DNA from 2 places in the Streptomyces sp. NPDC001532 genome. Region 1 is predicted to be linked to the other one. Evidence: riboswitches for the same ligand, from Rfam matches in the RefSeq annotation. Region 1 holds a riboswitch; the other holds the start of a gene.

Region 1 (10,091 bases):
CCGGGCCCTGATGGAGGAGTCCGCGCGCATCGGCCGCCCCCTCGGCGTGGTCTGCGCCGTCGCCTCCGCCGGGTACGCGCTGGCCACCCTCCAGGACCCGGCCGCCCTCGGCCCACTGACCACCCTGGGCGCGGTCCTGGTCGCGGGCTGCGCCACCGCGACCCTCCTCACCTCCGCCGTGGAGGCGCGGCAGTCCCGCGCCGACACCACCGCCGCCCTGGTCCGCCTGGGTGCCCCGGCGACCGTGCTGCGCGGCGCGGCCGCCCTGCGCGCGGGTGCGCTGCTGGCGGTGTTCGGCCCGCTGACCCTGATCGTCGCCGCGCTGGCGGCCCAGCCGCTGGCCCGCTGAGACCGCGAACGGGCCGCCGGGAACTCGTCCGAGGAAAATCCCCGTACCGCGATGAGTTCTCGACGGCCGCCCGGTCTACCCCCACGAACGGCACACAGAGCACCGCGCGACCCGAGGGAGAGGCCCCCCATGTACCAGCAGATGATCTTCGTGAACCTGCCCGTCGGCGACGTCGACGCCTCGCGGACGTTCTTCACGGAGCTCGGCTATTCGATCAACGAGCAGTTCAGCGACGAGTCCACGGCCAGTGTGGTGATCAGCGACACCATCATCGTGATGCTGCTCAGCAAGGAGAAGTACGCGCAGTTCACCAAGAAGGAGATCGCGGACGCCACCCGGACCAGCGAGGTCCTGATCGCGCTGAGCGCGGAGAGCCGCGAGAAGGTCGACGAACTGGTGGACAAGGCGATCGCGGCGGGCGGCTCGGCCAGCGGTGAGACCCAGGACCTCGGCTTCATGTACGGCCGCGCCTTCGACGACCTCGACGGCCACACCTTCGAGGTCGCCTGGATGGACCCGGCGGCGATCGAGGGCTGACAGGCCGTCGGCCCGGCTGCCTAGCATGGGCGGGTGCATCAGACACCCGCCCGGCCGGAGCAGCCGAACCACGCCTCCCACGACCGGGAGATCGAGTCCCTCGCCGAGTTCGACGAGGTCGTCTCCCAGCAGCGGACGCTCGCTCACTTCCGCGTCCAGGCCGTCGATCTGACGGACCGCACGGACGTCCTGCTCACCGTCGACGTCACGGGCGCCGTCTTCCTCGGCTGCCCGATGGACCCCGAGGCGGCCGCCCGGGTGCGGGCCGCCGGAGCGCTGGCCTTCCCGCCCGTACCGGGACTGCCCTTCGACCCGTACCGGGGCTTCGTCTACACCCCGGACGAGCTGTTCGACGGGCTCGCCGACGGCTACGAGGCCACCCCTGACGCCCGGTCCTACGCCTGGTTCCAGCGGACCCGGGCCGACGGCGACATCTTCGCGTCCATGCTGCGCGCCGTCCACGACGACTCCGTCTCCGACGCCCTCGACGAACTCCTCGTCGGCGCGCGGGTGGTGGGCGTCATGGGCGGCCACGCGATGGCGCGCGGCACCGACGCCTACGCCGGCGCGGCCCGCCTCGGCCGGGAACTGGCCCGCTCCGGCCTCACCGTCGCCACCGGCGGCGGTCCCGGCGCGATGGAGGCGGCCAACCTCGGCGCGTACGCGGCCCCGTTCGAGAACGGCATGCTCACCGAGGCACTCCGACTGCTCGCCAAGGCGCCCTCGTTCGTCCCGTCCGTCACCGACTGGGCACGGGCCGCCTTCGAGGTGCGCGGCAACTGGCCCGGCGGCGGCCCCTCGGTCGGCATCCCGACCTGGTTCTACGGCCATGAGCCGCCGAACGCCTTCGCCGCGCACCTCGCCAAGTACTTCTCCAACGCCACTCGCGAGGACGGCCTGCTAGCCCGCTGCACCGCCGGTGTGGTGTTCCTGCCGGGCGCCGCCGGCACCGTCCAGGAGATCTTCGACAACGCGACCCCGAACTACTACGAGTCGCGGGGCGAGCCGACCCCGATGGTCCTGGTGGACCGCGAGCACTGGACGGAACGGCTGCCGGCCTGGCCGCTGCTGCAGGCGCTGGCGCGGGAGCGTCCGATGGCGGCCCGGATCGCCCTGGTCGACCGGATCGAGGAGGCCCCGGCGGCGTTGAAACGTCTCGGCGGTTAATGAGCGGGCAAAGCCAACCCCCGTGCCGGGCATATGCATTGACACTTCTTATGGAGCGCTTATAAACCTGTGAGCCTCTTGGGAGTGCCGGGACAGCCGCCGCGTGCCGGCGGCACCCCGTCACCCCGCCAACCCCCCTCATGCGTATATCCCGTAAGGACAAACGTGTCCATAACCCGTCGTAACGTTGCGCGTTCCGTGCGTGTGCTCGGTGTCGCCTCCGCTTCCGCCGCGCTCGCGCTCGGTGTCGCCGGCACCGCCCTCGCCTGCGACATCAGTGAGTTCTCCGCCGCCGCCGAGTGCGCCGGCGGCAAGGGCGTCATCACGGTCACCGACAAGGACCCCTCGGGCGTCCCGGCGACCGTGACGGTCTACCTGGAGAACAACGGGGCCGACGAGCGCCTGGTCGGCACCCAGGACGTCAAGGGCTCCCGCGAAGGTGTCACGATCACCTTCGAGGAGGACTGGAAGCCGAACGCCACCTACCGCATCCACGTCAAGGCCGGGAACCAGGTCGACGAGGACATCAAGCCGAACCTGACCACCCCGTCCACCCCCTGCAAGCCCGGCGACGAGACGCCGACCCCGACGCCGACCCCGTCCGAGACGCCCTCGGACACCCCGCCGGCCACGCCGACCCCGTCGGCCCCGGCCGAGTCCGCCACCCCGACCCCGTCCGCCCCCGAGGGCAGCACCGCGCCCGCGGACACGGCGAGCAACGCGCCGTCGCCCGCGGCCGGGGAGTCCAACCTCGCCGAGACCGGCGCCGGCTCCAACACCGGTCTCATCGCCGGCATCGCGGCCGTCCTGGTCGTCGTCGGCGGTGGCGCGGTCTTCTTCGGCCTGCGCCGCCGCGGAGCGAACAGCGACCGCTGATCACCCGCCGCAGCGACCGCTGATCACCGACCGCACACCCGGCCCGTCCCCCGCACGACCGAGGGGGGCGGGCCGTCCGCCGTGAACCGGCGGTTCAGCCGAACGTCGCCCGCTGGAGCCAGAACTCCAGCAGCTCCCGCTCCCCCAGTTCCCCCAGCACCTCGAGCTCCGCGCCGCTCGATCAGCCACCCGGCGTTCAGCCCCGGCCCGGCGTCGGTGGCGTGCAGGTGGATGCCACGGCCCGGCCCGCGCGGTTCGGCCGCCGCCTCGTCCCGCGCCGACCGCTGCACGAACCGCACGATCTCCAGCCACTCGTCCACGGCGTCGGCCGCCACCTCGGGCGCCACCTCGTAGGGCAGCCCGGCGGCGAGCGCCGCGTCGGCACGGTGGACGGTGATCTCGTGGGTCGTACGGCGGGCCCGGAACCCGGCGTCCGGAATCCCGGCCCAGCCCCACACCCCGGCGTCCGGCCCGGCCTCGCGCAGCGCAGCGCAGCGCGGCGCGGCGCAGCGCGGCGCAGCGCGGCGCAGCGCGGCGCAGCGCGGCGACGACCGCCTCCGCGCTCTCGGCGCGGCAGGCGTCCAGCGCGGCCGCGTCGCCGGTGGCCTGCGGTCCGGCGCCGCCCGGGACCTCGCTCCGGTCGACTTGCTCCGCCCGGTCGACGTGCTCCGCGGCCCGCGTGCGCACCAGCAGCTCCAGCGACCGGTGCGGGCAGGTCGGCACGGTGGCGGAGAGATCGGCGCCGGAGGTCACCACCGACCTCAACCGGCGTACCTGGTGGTCCGTTTCGGCACAGTAGCGGTCGTGTGCGAGTCGGCTCATGACGCGCACCCCACGACCGGCGTGATCAGTCGAGCACCACGATCTCGGCCGCGTCGAACTCCACGCCCACCGCGTCCCCCACCTCCGGCGCCGCCCGCAGCGCGCACGCGGCCTCCAGGCGCGGGGCGTCCTCGGGCTGGAGGTGCACGGCGACATGGGTGCCCCTGAAGGTGCGCCCGGCGACCGTGCAGCGCAGTCCCTCGTCGGCGGCGACCAGACGCACGCCAGCGGGCCGGACCAGCAGCGTGCGCGCGCCCTGCGCGGAGCCCTCCGGCACCGGCAGCTTGCCCCACGGAGTGGCGGCGGCCTCTCCGGCGACGGTGGCGTCGACCACGTTGTCGAAGCCGAGGAAGCGGGCCACGAACGCGTCCGCCGGCCGCTGCCACACCTCCAGCGGCGTCCCGGACTGGGCGATCCGCCCGTCCCGCATCACCACGACCCGGTCGGCCAGCGCGAACGCCTCGCCCTGGTCGTGGGTGACGGCGAGCACGGTCGTGCCCAGCCGGCCGAACAGCTCCCGCAGCTCCACCACCAGCCGCTCCCGCAGCGAACGGTCGAGCTGGCCGAGCGGCTCGTCCAGCATCAGCAGCCGCGGCCTCGGCGCGAGCGCGCGGGCCAGCGCGACCCGCTGCTGCTCGCCGCCGGAGAGCGCGGCCACCGCCCGCCGCCCGGCCCCGGGCAGTCCGACCAGCTCCAGCAGCTCCTCGACCCGCTCGGCCTGCCGGCCCCGGGACAGGCCGTGCATCCGCGGCCCGAAGGCCACGTTCCCGGCGACGTCCCGCTGCGGGAACAGCTGATGGTCCTGGAACATCAGGCCGACGCCCCGCTTGTGCGCGGGCACGCCCGCCTGGTCACGCCCGTCGAGCAGCACCCGCCCGGCGTCCAGCGGCTGGAGCCCGGCCACCGCCCGCAGCAGCGTGGACTTCCCGCTGCCGCTCGGCCCGAGCACACACACCACCTCGTGCTCGGCGACGCCCAGGTCGACGGCGTCCAGCACGGCCCGCCCGCCGAACCGCACGGTGGCGTTCTCCAGGCCCAGCAACTCGGTCGGCATCTAGAACTCCCCGGTCCGGTCGGTCCGCAGCCGCTCCAGCACCAGCAGCGCCACCGCGCACACCACCATCAGAATCGTCGACAGAGCCATCGCCTGCCCGTAGTTGAGGTCGCCGGGCCGCCCCAGCAGCCGGGCCACGGCGACCGGCAGGGTGGGGTTGTCGGGCCGGGCGATGAACACCGTCGCCCCGAACTCGCCGAGCGACACCGCGAACGCGAACCCGGCCGCGACCAGCAGCGCCCGCCGCACCATCGGCAGATCGACCTCCCGCCACACCCGCCACGGCGACGCCCCGAGCACCGCCGCGGCCTCCCGCAGCCGTACGTCGACGGCGCGCAGCACGGGCAGCATGGTCCGCACCACGAAGGGCACCCCGACCAGCGCCTGCGCCAGCGGCACCAGGATCCACGTGGCCCGCAGGTTCAGCGGCGGCTCGTCGAGCGCGATCAGGAAGCCGAAGCCGACGGTCACCGCGGAGACGCCGAGCGGCAGCATCAGCAGCGCGTCGAACCCGCGCACGAACCGGCCGGCGTCGCGCCGGGTGAGGGCCGCGGCGGCGAGGCCACCGATCAGTACGGCGATGGCGGTGGCGGCGAGGGCGTACTCCAGCGAGTTGCCGACCGCCTCGATCGGCGGGACCAGGAAGGTGCCGCCGTCGGCGCCGGTCAGCGCCTTGTAGTAGGCGAAGCCGGGAGCGTCCAGGGACCGCTGCACCAACACGGCCAGCGGCAGCAGCACCAGGACCACGACGGTCGCGAGCACCCCGGCCAGCAGGGCCCACTGCCCGGCCCCGCGCGGCCGGCGCGCGGTGACGGCCGCGTCCACCAGCCGCAGCGCGCTCTCCCGCCGCCGCACGGTCCAGGCGTGCACCGCGAGGATCGCGCCCACCGCGGCGAACTGCACCAGGGTGAGCACCGCGGCCGTGGACAGGTCGAATATCTCCGAGGTCTGCCGGTAGATCTCCACTTCGAGGGTGGAGAACGCCGGCCCGCCGAGGATCTGCACCACACCGAAGGAGGTGAAGGTGAACAGGAACACCATCAGCGCGGCGGCGGCCACGGCGGGCCCGAGCGCCGGCAGGGTGACCTGCCGCCAGGCCCGCAGCGGCGAGGCGCCGAGCATCCGCGCGGCCTCTGTCTGCCGTGGGTCCAGCTGCGCCCACAGCCCGCCGACCGTGCGGACGACGACGGCGTAGTTGAAGAAGACGTGCGCGAGCAGGATCGCCCACACCGTGGTGTCCAGCCGTACGCCCCACAGCTCGTCCAGCAGCCCGCCGCGCCCGAGCAGCGCCAGGAACGCCGTCCCGACCACGACCGTGGGCAGCACGAACGGCACCGTCACCACCGCGCGCAGCAGCTGCTTGCCAGGGAAGGCGAGCCGGGCGAAGACATAGGCGGCGGGCAGCGCCAGCAGCAGGGTGAGGGCGGTGGAGGCGAGCGCCTGCCAGGTGGTGAACCACAGCACGTGCCGGATGTCCGGCTGCGCGAGCACGTCCCCCAGCCGTCCGAGCCGCCAGGCCCCGTCGACGTTCAGACCGCGGGCGACGATCGCGGCGACGGGGTAGGCGAAGAAGACGGCGAAGAACGCGACGGGCAGGGCCATGAGCCCGAGCCGCGCCGCCGCGCCCTTCGCGCCGCCCTTGCGGGGGGCTACTTCAGTACGAGCGAGGTCCACGACTTGACCCAGTCGTCTCGGTTGTCGGCGATCTTCGCCGGGTCCATGGTCTGGGGGTCCTTCGCCTGCGGGCCGTACTTCACGAACTCCTCGGGCACCTGGGCGCCCTCCCGCACCGGGTAGACGAACATGTTCAGCGGCATGTCGTCCTGGAACTTCTTGGTGAGCAGGAAGTCCAGGAGGGCCTTGCCGCCCTCGGGGTTCTTCGCGTTGCTCAGCAGGCCGGCGTACTCGACCTGGCGGAAGCAGGTGCCGGTGGCGACGCCGGTCGGCGCGGTCTCGGGCCTGGGGTCGGCGTAGATCACCTCGGCGGGCGGCGAGGAGGCGTACGACACCACGAGCGGCCGGTCGGCGCCGGCCTTGCGGCCCCCGGCGGAGCCGGAGAACTCCTCGTTGTAGGCCTGCTCCCAGCCGTCGACCACCTTCACACCGTTGGCCTTCAGCTTCTTCCAGTAGTCCTGCCAGCCCTCGTCGCCGTACTTCGCGGCGGTGCCGAGCAGGAAGCCGAGGCCCGGCGAGGAGGTGGACGCGTTCTCGGTGACCAGCAGGTCCTTGTACTGCGGCTCGATCAGGTCATCGAGGGATTCGGGCGGGGTCAGCTTGTGCTCGCTGAAGTACGCCTTGTCGTAGTTGACGCAGATGTCGCCGGTGTCGACCGGCGTGACCCGGTGCTTCTCCTGGTCGACGCGGTACTCGGGAAGGATCAGGTCGGAGCCCTTCGCCTCGTACGACTGGAACAGGCCGTTGTCCAGGGCGCGGGACAGCAGGGTGTTGTCGACGCCGAAGAACACGTCGCCCTGCGGGTTGTCCTTGGTCAGGATCGCCTTGTTGACGGCCTGGCCGGCGTCGCCGTCCTCCAGGACCTTGACCTGGTACCCGGACTCCTTCTCGAAGGCGGCGAGAACGTCCTTCGAGACGGCCCACGAGTTGTGGCTGACGAGCGTGACGGTCTTGGAGCCGCCGCCGGACGCCTGGTCCGTGTCGGACGATCCGCACGCGGACAGGCCGACCATGCCGAGGCCCACGACCACGGCCGCGAACCGCTTGCTGGTGATGCTCACTGAATTCCTCCTGGGTGACCAGGAAGAGACGCGGCCCTGCCCGGGACTTCGAGGAGTCCCGGGCAGGGCGCAACAGCCAGAGTGATGACCGATCTCCCTACCCAGAATGACCTGGGCCAGGTTCGGAGGGTCTGCGGCCCGATGCCGCACTCTCAGCGCTGTGGCGCTCCCCTGTCGGAATATGAAGATGTGGTTGCCGTGCTTACGGCGGTCAGACTACCGCTCGGTGGCGGCGAGCTGACCACACGCCCCGTCGATCTCCTGACCACGGGTGTCCCGGATCGTCACCGGCACACCGTGCGCGGCGATGGCCTCCACGAACGCCTTCTCGTCCTCCGGGCGGGAGGCCGTCCACTTCGACCCGGGCGTCGGGTTCAGCGGGATGAGGTTGACATGCACGGGCTTGCCCTTGAGCAGCCGCCCGAGGCGGTCACCGCGCCAGGCCTGGTCGTTGATGTCCCGGATCAGCGCGTACTCGATGGACAGCCGGCGGCCGGACTTCTCCACGTAGTCGAACCCGGCGTCCAGGACCTCCCGCACCTTCCAGCGCGTGTTGACCGGGACGAGGGTGTCGCGCAGCTCGTCGTCGGGCGCGTGCAGCGAGATCGCGAGCCGGCACTTGAAGCCCTCGTCGGCGAACCGGTGGATCGCCGGGACCAGGCCCACCGTCGACACGGTGATACCGCGCTGCGACAGCCCGAGCCCGTCCGGAGCGGGGTCGGTGAGCGCCCGGATGGCGCCGACGACCCGCTTGTAGTTGGCCAGCGGCTCGCCCATCCCCATGAACACGATGTTCGACAGCCGCGCGGGCCCGCCGGGCACCTCACCGTCGCGCAGCGCCCGCATACCGTCCACGATCTGGTGCACGATCTCGGCGGTCGACAGATTCCGGTCCAGACCGGCCTGCCCCGTCGCGCAGAACGGGCAGTTCATCCCGCACCCGGCCTGCGAGCTGATGCACATGGTCACCCGGTCCGGGTAGCGCATGAGCACCGACTCCACCAGCGTCCCGTCGAACAGCCGCCACAGCGTCTTGCGGGTGTCGCCCTGGTCGGTCGACAGATGCCGTACGACGGTCATCAGCTCAGGGAACAGCGCCTCGCGCAGCCGGTCACGCGACCCGGCGGGAATGTCGGTCCACTGCTCCGGGTCGTGCGCGTACCGCGCGAAGTAGTGCTGCGAAAGCTGCTTGGCGCGAAACGGCTTCTCCCCGATCTCGGCGACCGCGGCCTTCCGCTCGGCGGGCGAGAGATCGGCAAGATGCCGCGGCGGCTTCTGAGCTCCGCGCGGCGCGACGAAAGTGAGTTCTCCGGGCTTGGGCATGGTGCTACCAGTGTCGCAGATCCATTTGGGTGGACCTGGCGGCTGCCGCCGGCCACGAAACCGTCGGTGACAGCCGGCACAGCCCCGCTAGCCGAGGCGCCTCTGGCGCACGTACCGGAGGATCACGAAGGCGATCGCGGCGAGCTGTGCGAAGACCCAGATGCCGATCTCCACCCCTCCCATGCCGCTGCCGAGCGCCACCAGCGCCAGCGCGAAGACGGCGATGATCAGCACAAGGCTGATGATCAAGCTACGCAAGGTCCTACCCCCACACTCGTGCAGACTCGTGGCCTGCGCCCCTGTGAGCATGATCGCAGGTGGTGATCGCCGCGTACAGATCTTGGTCGCCCGGCACGTCAGGGGGCCCGGGAGCGGGCGGAAGCCGGGACGGAAAGAGCCCCCGCCATGGAGAGGCGAGGGCTCCTCGGGTCTGTCGGTGCCGCCGGTCAGCCGCTGCCTACGAAGATCACCAGCAGCAGCCACACCACCGGCGCCGTCGGCAGCAGGGAGTCCAGTCGGTCCATGATGCCGCCGTGGCCCGGGAGCAAGGTGCCCATGTCCTTGATGCCGAGATCGCGCTTGATCATGGACTCGCCGAGGTCGCCGAGCGTGGCGCTGGCCGCGACCGCGAGACCGAGCAGCAGTCCCTGCCACCAGGTGCCGTCGTCGACCAGGTACTGCATGCACAGCGCGCCCACCACCATGGCGAACGCGACCGCTCCGAGCAGGCCCTCGCGGGTCTTGCCGGGGCTGATCCGCGGGGCCAGCTTGTGCTTGCCGAACCGCCAGCCGACGGCGTACGCGCCGGTGTCGCTGACGACGGTCAGCAGCAGGAACGTCAGCACCCGGTAGGGCCCGTCGTCGGCCGTCAGCAGCATCGCGACGAACGTGGCCAGGAACGGCACGTAGAACGCGGCGAAGACACCGGCCGTGACGTCCTTCAGGTAGCCCTCCGGCGGTTCCGTCATCCGCCAGACCAGTACCGCCAGCGCGGTGAGCGCCATCGCCACCCACGCGCCCTCGGCGCCCCGGACGTATCCGGCGACCACCATCGCCGCGCCGCCGACCGCGAGCGGCACCAGCGGCGCCCGGATGCCCTTGCGCTCCTCCAGCCGCTTGGTCAGCTCCCACAGCCCGACCACCACGGCGACCGCGACGACTCCGACGAACACGGCCTTGACGACGAAGAGCGAAGCGATGATCACCGCGCCGAGCCCGACGCCGACCC
Region 2 (10,091 bases), on a different contig from region 1:
GGTCCACAAGGCGCTCGGCACCCACCCGGGCGGCATCCATGTGGAGCTGACCGGCGACGACGTCACCGAGTGCGTGGGCGGCGGCGACGAGATCTTCGTCGACGATCTGCACCAGCGCTACGAGACGGCCTGCGACCCGCGGCTCAACCGCAGCCAGTCGCTCGACCTCGCCTTCCTCGTGGCGGAGATGTACAGGGACCAGTGACAGGGGCACCTGTTACCGGCTGTTTTCAGCCATGAAGTGGGGCGCGGATCACATACGATCCGCGCCCCATTTCTCTTTTGCGGGTCCTGTGGGATGGGTAAGGTTAGGTTAGCCTCACCGATCAACGGGGACGGCACCACTCAAGCGATCCCTGCGGGAGGTGAACCGCGTGTACGTATGCTCTTGCTTCGGCGTCACCGAGCAGCAGGTCAAGCAGCACGCGGAGAACGGCGCCTGCACCCCCCGCCAGATCGCCTCCGCCTGCAAGGCGGGCACGGACTGCGGGTCGTGCGTACGTCGTATTCAGGCCATCCTGGGTCGCGGGGCGTGCCCCCGGCGGGAGCTGGCCGACCAGGGCAAGCCGGTGCTCGCCGGTGTGGACGAGGCCGCCGCCGCCTAGCGGCGCTCAGCTCTCGGGCTGCTCGATCAGCTGCGCCAGATACAGCGCCTCGCCCAGCTTCTCGATCAGGTCGAGCTGGGTGTCGAGGTAGTCGATGTGGTGCTCCTCGTCCTCCAGGATCGACTCGAAGATGTTCGCCGAGGTGATGTCGCCCTTCTCGCGCATCACCTTGATGCCGCGCTTGAGCCGGTCGATCGCCTCCACCTCGACCTCGCGGTCGGCCCGGAACATCTCGGTGACCGTCTGCCCGACCCGCACATGGAACAGCCGCTGGTAGTTCGGCAGCCCGTCCAGGAACAGGATCCGGTCGGTCAGCACCTCGGCGTGCTTCATCTCGTCGAACGACTCGTGCCGCGTGTACTTGGCGAGCTTCGTCCAGCCGAAGTTCTCCTGCATCTTCGCGTGCAGGAAGTACTGGTTGATCGCGGTCAGCTCACCGGTCAGCTGCTCGTTGAGGAATTCGATGACCTCGGGGTCGCCCTGCATCGCAGAGGCTCCTTCCACACGGAAAAACGGGGAGGGTTGCCGCCGCATGATTTCACCGCCCGTCGAAGATCGTCCAGTAAGTGCGTACTTAGTAAGTAAGTGCATGCTTAGTGCCAGTTGCCCGTTTCAAGACACCTCTGGACGCCGCCGCACACCGCTGGTCATGGGCACCGGTCGAGGTCTGTCAGGATGGAGTCATGGGTCATCCGGTGGAGCACGAATCAGGAGAAGCGGCACGTTCCGAGCTTCCGCCGGGGCAGCGAGTGCAGCGCGGCTGGCCGGTCACGCACTACGGCCCGGTGCCCAAGTTCCGGCCCGAACGCTGGGAATTCAGGGTGTTCGGGGCCACCGCCGACGGCGAGAAGCACTGCTGGACCCACGAGGAGTTCACGGCCCTGCCGTACACCACGGTGATGGCCGATCTGCACTGCGTGACGAAGTTCAGCATGCTCGGCGCCGAGTGGGGCGGCATCCCCGCGCGCACCATCCTGGAGATCGCGCCGCCCGCCGAGAATGTCACCCATGTGATGGTGTGGGCGGAGTACGGCTTCAGCTCGAACCTGCGGCTCGCCGACTTCGCCGCCGACCGCACCATCTTCGCCACCCACAAGGACGGCGAACTGCTCACCGCCGAGCACGGCTTCCCGCTCCGCCTGGTGGTGCCGCACCTCTACGCCTGGAAGGGCCCCAAATGGGTGCGCGGCGTGGAGTACATGACCGCCGACCGCCGCGGCTTCTGGGAGGAGCGCGGCTACCACAACATCGGCGACCCCTGGCGGGAGCAGCGCTACTCCTACCAGGAGGAGCCCGGGGACGGCCCCGAGCTCTGACCTGGGCTTTCCCTCTGGCCGCTCAGCCGTCCCGGAGCTTCTTCAGCCGCTCCACGTCCGCGGCGTGCCCCTCCTTGCCACCGGGCGTCTCGATGATCAGCGGTACGCCCGCGGTGGCCGGGTGCGTCATCAGCGCCCGGAACGGGTCCTCGCCGATGTGACCGGCGCCGATGTTGGCGTGCCGGTCCTTGTGCGCGCCGACCACGTCCTTGGAGTCGTTGGCGTGGATCAGCTTCAGCCGGCCCTCGCCGACGGTGTCCACCAGCAGGTCGAGGGTCTGGTGCATACCGCTCGGGCCGGTCAGATCGTGCCCGGCGGCGAAGATGTGGCAGGTGTCCAGGCACACGCCCAGCTTCGGATGCGCGTCCAGCGCCTCGAAGTACGGCCCGAAGTCCCAGGTGCGCGAACAGAGCGAGGAGCCCTGGCCGGCCGTCGACTCCAGCAGCAGGAACGGATCGTCGTCGTGGGTCAGCTCGTCGAGCAGCGGCAGCATGTGCTCCCGCACCTGCTTCAGCGCCACCGACCGGTCCCGGCCGCCGGTCGCGCTGCCGGTGTGCACGACCACCCCGAGCGCGCCGATCTCCCGGCCGCGCCGCAACGAGTGCCGCAGCGACTCCACGGACCGCTCCACGGTCGCCTCGGTGTGCGAACCGAAGTTGATCAGATACGGCGCGTGCACATACGCCGGGATCGACGCCTCGGCGCACACGGCCCGGAACTCCTCGTCCTGCCGCGGACTGCCGGCCGGCGTGGCCCAGCCGCGCGGGTTGGCGACGAAGACCTGCACGGTCTCCGCCCGCAGGTCACGGGCGTACGACAGCCCCACCGAACTGAGACCGCCGGCCACCGGGACATGACCGCCGACCGGGTTGCGCAGGGGGCCGGGAACTTCACTCTTCACCCGTCAAGGGTGTCATGCGCCTTCCCGTGCCCCGTCGGCGGAGGGTGACCGGCGCCGGTCAGCGGATGGTCAGGGTGATGGTGGAGCCCTTCGGGGCGCTGTCGCCGGCTGCCACCGACTGGCTCTTCACCGTGTCGCCGAACAGGCCGAGCAGACCGCGGTCCTTCTCGACCTGGAAGCCGAGGGCCTCCAGCTTGTCCTGCGCCTCGTCCACGTCGTCCCCGACCACGTCCGGGACCTCGACCATCACCGGGCCCTTGGACACGGTGAGCGTCACGGTGTCGCCCTCGGCGGCCCGGCTCCCGGCGCGCGGGGTCTGCCGCGCGACCTGGCCCTTGTCGAACTCCGAGTTGACCTGCTGCTCGGCGACCCGCACCTTCAGCCCCTCGTCCTGGAGCTGCTGCCGGGCGTCGGCGAGGTCCTGGCCGGTGACGTCCGGGACGTCGATCGGGCTGCCCTTGCTGACGGTGAGCGCGATCGCGGAGCCCGCCTTGCGCTCGGTGCCCGCCACCGGTTCCGTGCCGATCACGAAGCCGCGCGGCACGTCCTCGCTGAACGTCCGGGTGACCATGCCCGGGGCCAGGCCCTCGTCCTTGAGCAGGTCCCGCGCCTTGTCCAGACGGTAGCCCTCGAGATCGGGCACCTTCACGGTCCGGGGCCCGTCGGAGAGGGTGAGCGACACCGCGTCGTTCTGCCGGATCCGGCTGCCCGGCTCGGGGTCCGTGCTGATGACGGTGCCGCGCTCGACCGTGTCGCTGTAGGCGTGCTCGACGTCGCCCAGCTCCAGGCCGGCGTCCGCGAGCCGCTGCTCCGCCTGCTCCTGGGTCTTCGCCAGCAGCGGCGGGACCTGGGTGAACTGGCCGGAGTTGATGTACCAGACGCCCGCGCCGACACCGAGCACCAGCAGGACGGCCGCGACGATCGTCACCACCGCGCGCGGCGGCCGGGGCCGGCGCCGGGGCGCCGGAGGCGGCGGGGTCCGCAGCCGGCTGGTCCGGTCGGCCGGCGGCTCGTCGTCCCCGTCGATGGGCAGCGGGCGCGACGGAGGTCCACCCGCGTCGGCGAAGCCGGGCAGCGGCGAGGTCAGCGAGCGCGGGATCACGCTGGTGCGGTCCTCGGCGTTGTCATGGCCGGCCGCGAGCGCCTGGGGCGGGACCGCGTCGAGCTGGGCCTCGGTCAGCGCGGCCCGCGCCTCACGCGCGTGAGCCAGCAGCGCCACCGCGTCGTACGGGCGGATCTCCGGGCTGCGGGCGGTGGCCGAGGCGACCAGCTCGTCCAGCAGGTACGCCAGGCCCGGGACGGCGGCCGACGGCGGCGGGACGTCCTCGTGCAGGTGCTTGTACAGCACCTGGGCGGGGGTGTCCCCGGCGTGCGGCTTGCCGCCGGTCAGCATCTCGTACAGCACCACGCCGCAGGCGTAGACGTCCACGCGCGGGTCGGCGGTGCCGTGCTCGATCTGCTCGGGGGCGAGGTAGGAGACGGTGCCGAGGACGGCGCCGGTGGTGCTGGTGACCGTGTCGACGGAGCGCACCAGACCGAAGTCGGCGACCTTGACCCGGCCGTCGTCCCCGATCAGCACGTTCTCCGGCTTCATGTCCCGGTGCACGAACCCGGCGCGGTGCGCGGCGCCGAGCGCGGCGAGCACCGGCTCCAGGATGTCCAGCGCGGCCCGCGGCTGGAGCGCGCCGCGCTCGCGCAGCACGTCACGCAGGGTGCACCCGGCGACGTACTCCATCGCCAGATAGACGTACGACCCGTCGGTGCCCTGGTCGAAGACCTGCACCACGTTGGGGTGGGCGAGCCGGGCGACCGACTTCGCCTCCCGGATGAACCGGTCGACGAACGAGGCGTCCGCGGCCAGTGTCGGGTGCATCACCTTCAGCGCGAGCACGCGGTCGAGGCGGGTGTCCACGGCCCGGTAGACCGTGGCCATCCCGCCGACCGCGATCCGCGCCTCGACGCGATAGCGGCCGTCGAGCAGTCGCCCGACCAGAGGGTCCTGAAGGGTCGTGTCCACGCAGGTGAGTCTACGAGCCGCCACCGACACCGCCGATCCGTTCCGCGGCCCCGGGACCGGACTGCAGCAGAGCTGTGACCGTGCCCGGGGCGGCGGCGGATCAGAACGCCGGACGCTCCGGGTCCAGACGGGCCCGGCCCTCCGTCGGTGAGGACGCCTCGGCGAAGTGGCGGCGCGGGATGCGGCCCGCGCGGTGGGCCAGCCGGCCCGCCTCGACCGCGTGCCGCATCGCCTCCGCCATCAGCACCGGCTGCTGGGCCCGGGTCACGGCGGAGGCGAGCATCACACCCGCGCAGCCCAGCTCCATCGCGAGCGCCGCGTCGGACGCCGTACCGGCCCCGGCGTCCAGGATCACCGGCACGCGCGCGTGCTCGGTGATCAGCTGGAAGTTGTGCGGGTTGCGGATGCCGAGCCCGGAGCCGATGGGGGAGCCGAGCGGCATGATCGCCGCGCAGCCGACGTCCTCCAGCTTGCGGGCCAGCACCGGGTCGTCGTTGGTGTAGGGCAGCACCGTGAAGCCGTCGTCGACCAGGGTCTCGGCGGCGTCCAGCAGCTCGATCGGGTCCGGCAGCAGGGTCCGCTCGTCGGCGATGACCTCCAGCTTGACCAGGTCCGTGCCCAGCGCCTCGCGGGCCAGCCGCGCCGTGAGCACCGCCTCGCCGGCGGTGAAGCAGCCCGCGGTGTTCGGCAGCACCCGGATCCCGAGCCGGTCCAGCACGGACAGCACCGAGCCGTGCACCTCGGGGTTGACCCGCCGCATGGCGACCGTCGTCAGCTCGGTCCCGGACGCCACCAGGGCCCGCTCCAGCACCTCCAGGCTGGGCGCGCCGCCGGTGCCCATGATCAGGCGGGACGTGAACGACGTACCGCCGAGGACGAAGGGATCGTCGGCCATGGGTCAGCCTCCTTGGACGGCGGTGAGGACTTCGACGCGGTCTCCGTCGGAGAGCGCGGTCGTCGCCCACTGCCCGCGCGGGACGACGGTTTCGTTGAGCGCGGCGGCCACTCCGGAGGGCGCCGCGGTGAGCGTGCGGACCAGGGCGTCGAGCGCCGTGCCCGGCGCGACCTCGCGGGTCTCGCCGTTGACCGAGATGTTCATGCGGGCTGCTCCGTGAGTGCGGCGGTGAAACGCTTCGGCGTGAACGGGCGTGCCTCTTCCGGCAGTTCACCGGTGGCCAGCGCGTGCGCCAGCGCGTCGCCGGTGACCGGGGTCAGCAGCACCCCGTTGCGGTAGTGGCCGGTGGCCAGCAGCAGCCCCTCCAGGTCGGTCGGGCCGAGCAGCGGCGCGTTGTCGGGGGAGCCGGGGCGCAGTCCCGCGCGGGTCTCGGTCAGCGGCAGCTCGGTGATGCCCGGCACCAGCTCGTGGGCGTCGCGCAGCAGCTCGTACACGCCGCCCGCGGTCACCGTGGTGTCCCAGCCCAGCTCCTCGCTGGTCGCCCCGACCACCAGCTCGCCGTTCTCCCGCGGCACCAGGTAGACCTGGCTGCCGCGCACCACGGCCCGCACGGTCCGGCTCAGGAACGGCGCGTACCGCTCGGGCACGGTCAGCCGCAGCACCTGGCCCTTCACCGGCCGCACCGGCGGCAGCAGGTCCTCCGGTACGCCCGCGAGACGCCCGCTCAGGCTCCCGGCGGCGAGCACCACCTGCCCGGCGGCCAGCGCGGTGCCGTCGCCCGTGACGATCCCCGTGGCGCGGTCCCCCGCGACGGTGAGCCGGTCCGCCCACGCGCGGTGGAACACCACCCCGGCCCGCTCGCAGGCCGCCACCAGCGCGGCCGTGAGCCGGCGCGGGTCGATCTGGTGGTCGCCGTCCACCCGCAGCCCGCCGCGCACGCCGGGCGCCAGCATCGGCTCCAGGCGCCGGCACTCGCGCCCGGACAGCCACTCCGACTCCAGGCCCGACTGCCGCTGCAGCGCGTGCAGTTCACGCAAGTGGGCGCGGTCGTCGGCGTCCAGGGCGACGGCGAGCGTGCCGCACCGGCGGTAGCCGAGGTCGTGGCCGGTGAGTTCGGTCAGCTCGGCCGCGAAGGCGGGATAGCGGCCGGCCGAGGCGAGGTTCAGACCGAGCAGGGTCTCCTCGCCGTAGTGCAGTTCCGTGACGGCGGCGAGCATCCCGGCCGCCACCTGGGCGGCCCCGCCGCCCGGTTCGGGGTCCACCACCGCCGTGGCGAACCCGCGCTGCGCGGCCCGCCAGGCCGTGACCAGACCGATGATCCCGCCCCCGACGACCAGGACGTCTGCTGTGTCGGACGTACGCGACATGGGCGTCCAGCCCCTCCCTTCGCCGGCATGACCCGGATCAGGTTCGTACGGTCGGAGGCCGCCAGCCTCCCTCTCAGCCCGGTGCGTCCGGGCTCCCGCGAGTGCTTTACGTTGGCCACCCTAGCCCGCCGCCGTATGTCTCAGTAAGGGAGCCTCCGCCCGTGGCCCGCAGCCTCGACGGTCTCGTCCTCGCCCCCGTCGCCGACCAGGCCCCCGGCCAGGTGGGCACCCGCACCCGGTTCGCCTACCACGAGCGGGACGGCGCGATCTGGGCCGAGTACGCGGGCGGCGACGTCGTCCGCGGGCATCTGGTGGGTACCCGGGAGGGCGACCGGCTGGACTTCCGGTACGTCCAGTTGCGGAACGACGGCACGACGTCCGGCGGGCACTGCGTGTCACGCGTGGTGGAGCTGCCCGACGGGCGGGTGCGGCTGGAGGAGAGCTGGCGCTGGGAGTCCCAGGAGGGCTCCGGGACCAGTGTTGTGGAGCAGGTCACGGAACACGAGCGCTGACTGACGAAATGTCAGTTGTCTATGGTGATCAGGTGAGCGAGCAGACGCAGGAACGGGGATCGTCCGCACCGCGGCGGGTGGTCGTGGCCGGCGCGGGCATGGCCGGCGTGCAGACCGCGGTCGCCCTGCGGGAGCAGGGCTTCGACGGCACGGTGACGCTGATCGGCGCGGAACCCCACCAGCCGTACGACCGGCCGCCGCTGTCCAAGGCGGTACTGCTCGGCACCGCCGAGGGCTCCGCCTTCGACGTCGACTTCGAGGCACTCGGCATCGAGCTGCACCTCGGCCGTGAGGTGCGGGGCGTGCGCCCCGCCGACCACGAGCTGGACACCGAGGCCGGACCGGTGCCCTACGACGTCCTGGTCGTCGCCACCGGCGCGGAACCGATTCGGCTGCCGGGCGCGGAGGGCGTGCCCGGCGTGCATCTGCTGCGCACCCTGGACGACGCCGAGCGGCTGCGGCCGGTGCTCGCCCGGCAGCACGACATCGTGGTCGTCGGCGCCGGCTGGATCGGCGCGGAGTTCGCCACCGCCGCGCGCGAGGCGGGCTGCGCGGTGACCGTCGTCGAGGCCGCGGACCGGCCGCTCGCGGGCGCGCTGCCCGCCGAGGTCGCCGCGCCGATGACCGCCTGGTACGCCGACGCCGGTGCCGATCTGCGCACCCACGCGCGCGTGGAGCACGTCCGGCCCGCGGCGTCCGGCGAGGCCGGGGAGGTCGTCCTGGACGACGGCACCCGGCTGCCCGCCGGGGCCGTGGTCGTCGGGATCGGCGCCCGCCCCGCGACCGCCTGGCTGGCGGGTTCCGGCATCGCCCTCGGCCCGCACGGCGAGGTCGTCGCCGACGCGCACCTGCGCACCTCGGTGCCCGACGTCCACGCGGTCGGCGACTGCGCGTCCTTCCCGTCCGGGCGCTACGGCGAGCGCCTGCTGGTCCACCACTGGGACAACGCCCTCCAGGGCCCCCGCACGGTCGCCGCGAACATCCTCGGCGCGCCCACGGGAGAGCCCCTCGCGGTCTACGACCCGGTGCCGTACTTCTGGTCCGAGCAGTTCGGCCGTTTCGTCCAGTACGCCGGCCACCACGGCTCGGCCGACACCCTCCTCTGGCGCGGCGACCCCTCCGGCCCCGCCTGGACCGTCTGCTGGCTCCTCGACGGCCGCCTGGTGGCCCTGCTGGCCGTCGGCCGGCCCCGCGACCTGGCCCAGGGCCGCCGCCTGATCGAGTCGGGCACCCCGATGGACCCGGCCCTGATGACGGACCCGTCGCGGCCGCTGAAGGCGGCGACGGCGTAGGCCCGCGGCGGCCCGGCCGCTCCTCCCGCCGCGGCGCCGGAGCGCGCCCTGCACCCGGTCGGCCCCGTCGGGGGTGCCCTGGGTACCGAGTGTCAGTGGGGGATGGCAGGCTTGTGACGTGACCGAGATTGACGCAAAGATCGATGCTCTCGTCCCCGCCTGGCTCACCCTCCCCGACATCGCCGAACAGTTCGGCGTCGAGGTGACGCGTGTGCGGCAGCTGGTCAAGGACGGCCAGCTGATCGCCGTACGCCGTGGTGAGAACCGCGCGCTGCACGTCCCCGCCGCCTTCATCGACGGGGACAAGGTCGTCAAGGGCCTGTCCGGGACCCTGACGCTCCTGCGGGACGACGGCTTCTCCGACGAAGAGATGCTGGAGTGGCTCTTCACCCCCGACGAGAGCCTGCCCGGCACCCCCGCGCAGGCCCTGAGCGAGAATCGCGGCACGGAGGTGAAGCGCCGGGCCCAGGCGCTCGCCGTGTGATCTGAGCACGCTGAACCGAACAACCGTCCGGCGTACGGGCCGCGGCGCCCGAGGCCATGTCCGCGGCGCGCCGCGGCCCGCACCGGGCCCGCCCGCGGCCCGTACGCCACCGACACCGGGGGACATCCATGCCCGAGACCGCCCGCACCACCGCCCGCGCCCAGCTCGCCGACGCCCGGCTCTATCTGTGCACGGACGCCCGCAAGCGCCAGGGCGACCTGCCCGAGTTCCTCGACGCGGTGCTGGCCGGCGGTGTCGACATCGTGCAGCTGCGCGACAAGGGCATGGAGGCGGCCGAGGAGCTGGCGCACCTGGAGGTGTTCGCCGAGGCCTGCGCCCGGCACGGCAAGCTCCTCGCGGTCAACGACCGCGCGGACGTGGCGCACGCCGTCCGCGCGGACGTCCTCCACCTCGGCCAGGGCGACCTCCCGGTGCCCGCGGCCCGCGCCGTCCTCGGCGCGGACGTCCTGATCGGCCGCTCCACGCACTCCGCGGCCGAGGCGGAGGCGGCGGCCGTCCAGGACGGCGTGGACTACTTCTGCACCGGCCCCTGCTGGCCCACCCCCACCAAGCCCGGCCGCCACGCCCCCGGCCTGGACCTGGTCCGCCACACCGCCGCGCTCGGCACCGACCGCCCCTGGTTCGCCATCGGCGGCATCGACCTCACCAACCTCGACGAGGTGCTGGCCGCGGGTGCCCGCC

The links. Region 1 has a riboswitch for thiamine pyrophosphate ahead of ABT232_RS07355 (thiamine ABC transporter substrate-binding protein). Riboswitches for the same ligand answer to the same signal wherever they lie in the genome.
Region 2: linked by a shared signal. The riboswitch ahead of thiO (glycine oxidase ThiO) and the one ahead of ABT232_RS07355 (thiamine ABC transporter substrate-binding protein) in region 1 are both predicted to bind thiamine pyrophosphate.

The regions. Positions count from the first base shown of each region.
Region 1 covers NZ_JBEPAL010000005.1:118,148-128,238, forward strand. The annotation lists gene ABT232_RS07320 (hypothetical protein) at 1-349, shown strand, start outside; gene ABT232_RS07325 (VOC family protein) at 479-886, shown strand; gene ABT232_RS07330 (LOG family protein) at 920-2,053, shown strand; gene ABT232_RS07335 (LAETG motif-containing sortase-dependent surface protein) at 2,219-2,929, shown strand; gene ABT232_RS07340 (maleylpyruvate isomerase N-terminal domain-containing protein) at 2,953-3,666, opposite strand; gene ABT232_RS07345 (ABC transporter ATP-binding protein) at 3,777-4,805, opposite strand; gene ABT232_RS07350 (ABC transporter permease) at 4,806-6,479, opposite strand; gene ABT232_RS07355 (thiamine ABC transporter substrate-binding protein) at 6,455-7,492, opposite strand; TPP riboswitch at 7,617-7,723, opposite strand; gene rlmN (dual-specificity RNA methyltransferase RlmN) at 7,757-8,863, opposite strand; gene ABT232_RS07365 (hypothetical protein) at 8,951-9,112, opposite strand; gene ABT232_RS07370 (phosphatidate cytidylyltransferase) at 9,310-10,091, opposite strand, start outside.
Region 2 covers NZ_JBEPAL010000030.1:10,275-20,365, reverse strand. The annotation lists gene ABT232_RS25300 (class II 3-deoxy-7-phosphoheptulonate synthase) at 1-205, shown strand, start outside; gene ABT232_RS25295 ((2Fe-2S)-binding protein) at 366-605, shown strand; gene bfr (bacterioferritin) at 612-1,091, opposite strand; gene ABT232_RS25285 (sulfite oxidase-like oxidoreductase) at 1,289-1,921, shown strand; gene ABT232_RS25280 (deoxyribonuclease IV) at 1,944-2,822, opposite strand; gene pknB (Stk1 family PASTA domain-containing Ser/Thr kinase) at 2,881-4,839, opposite strand; gene ABT232_RS25270 (thiazole synthase) at 4,940-5,734, opposite strand; gene thiS (sulfur carrier protein ThiS) at 5,738-5,938, opposite strand; gene thiO (glycine oxidase ThiO) at 5,935-7,101, opposite strand; TPP riboswitch at 7,099-7,210, opposite strand; gene ABT232_RS25255 (avidin-fold protein) at 7,263-7,613, shown strand; gene ABT232_RS25250 (NAD(P)/FAD-dependent oxidoreductase) at 7,646-8,905, shown strand; gene ABT232_RS25245 (Rv2175c family DNA-binding protein) at 9,024-9,389, shown strand; gene thiE (thiamine phosphate synthase) at 9,518-10,091, shown strand, end outside.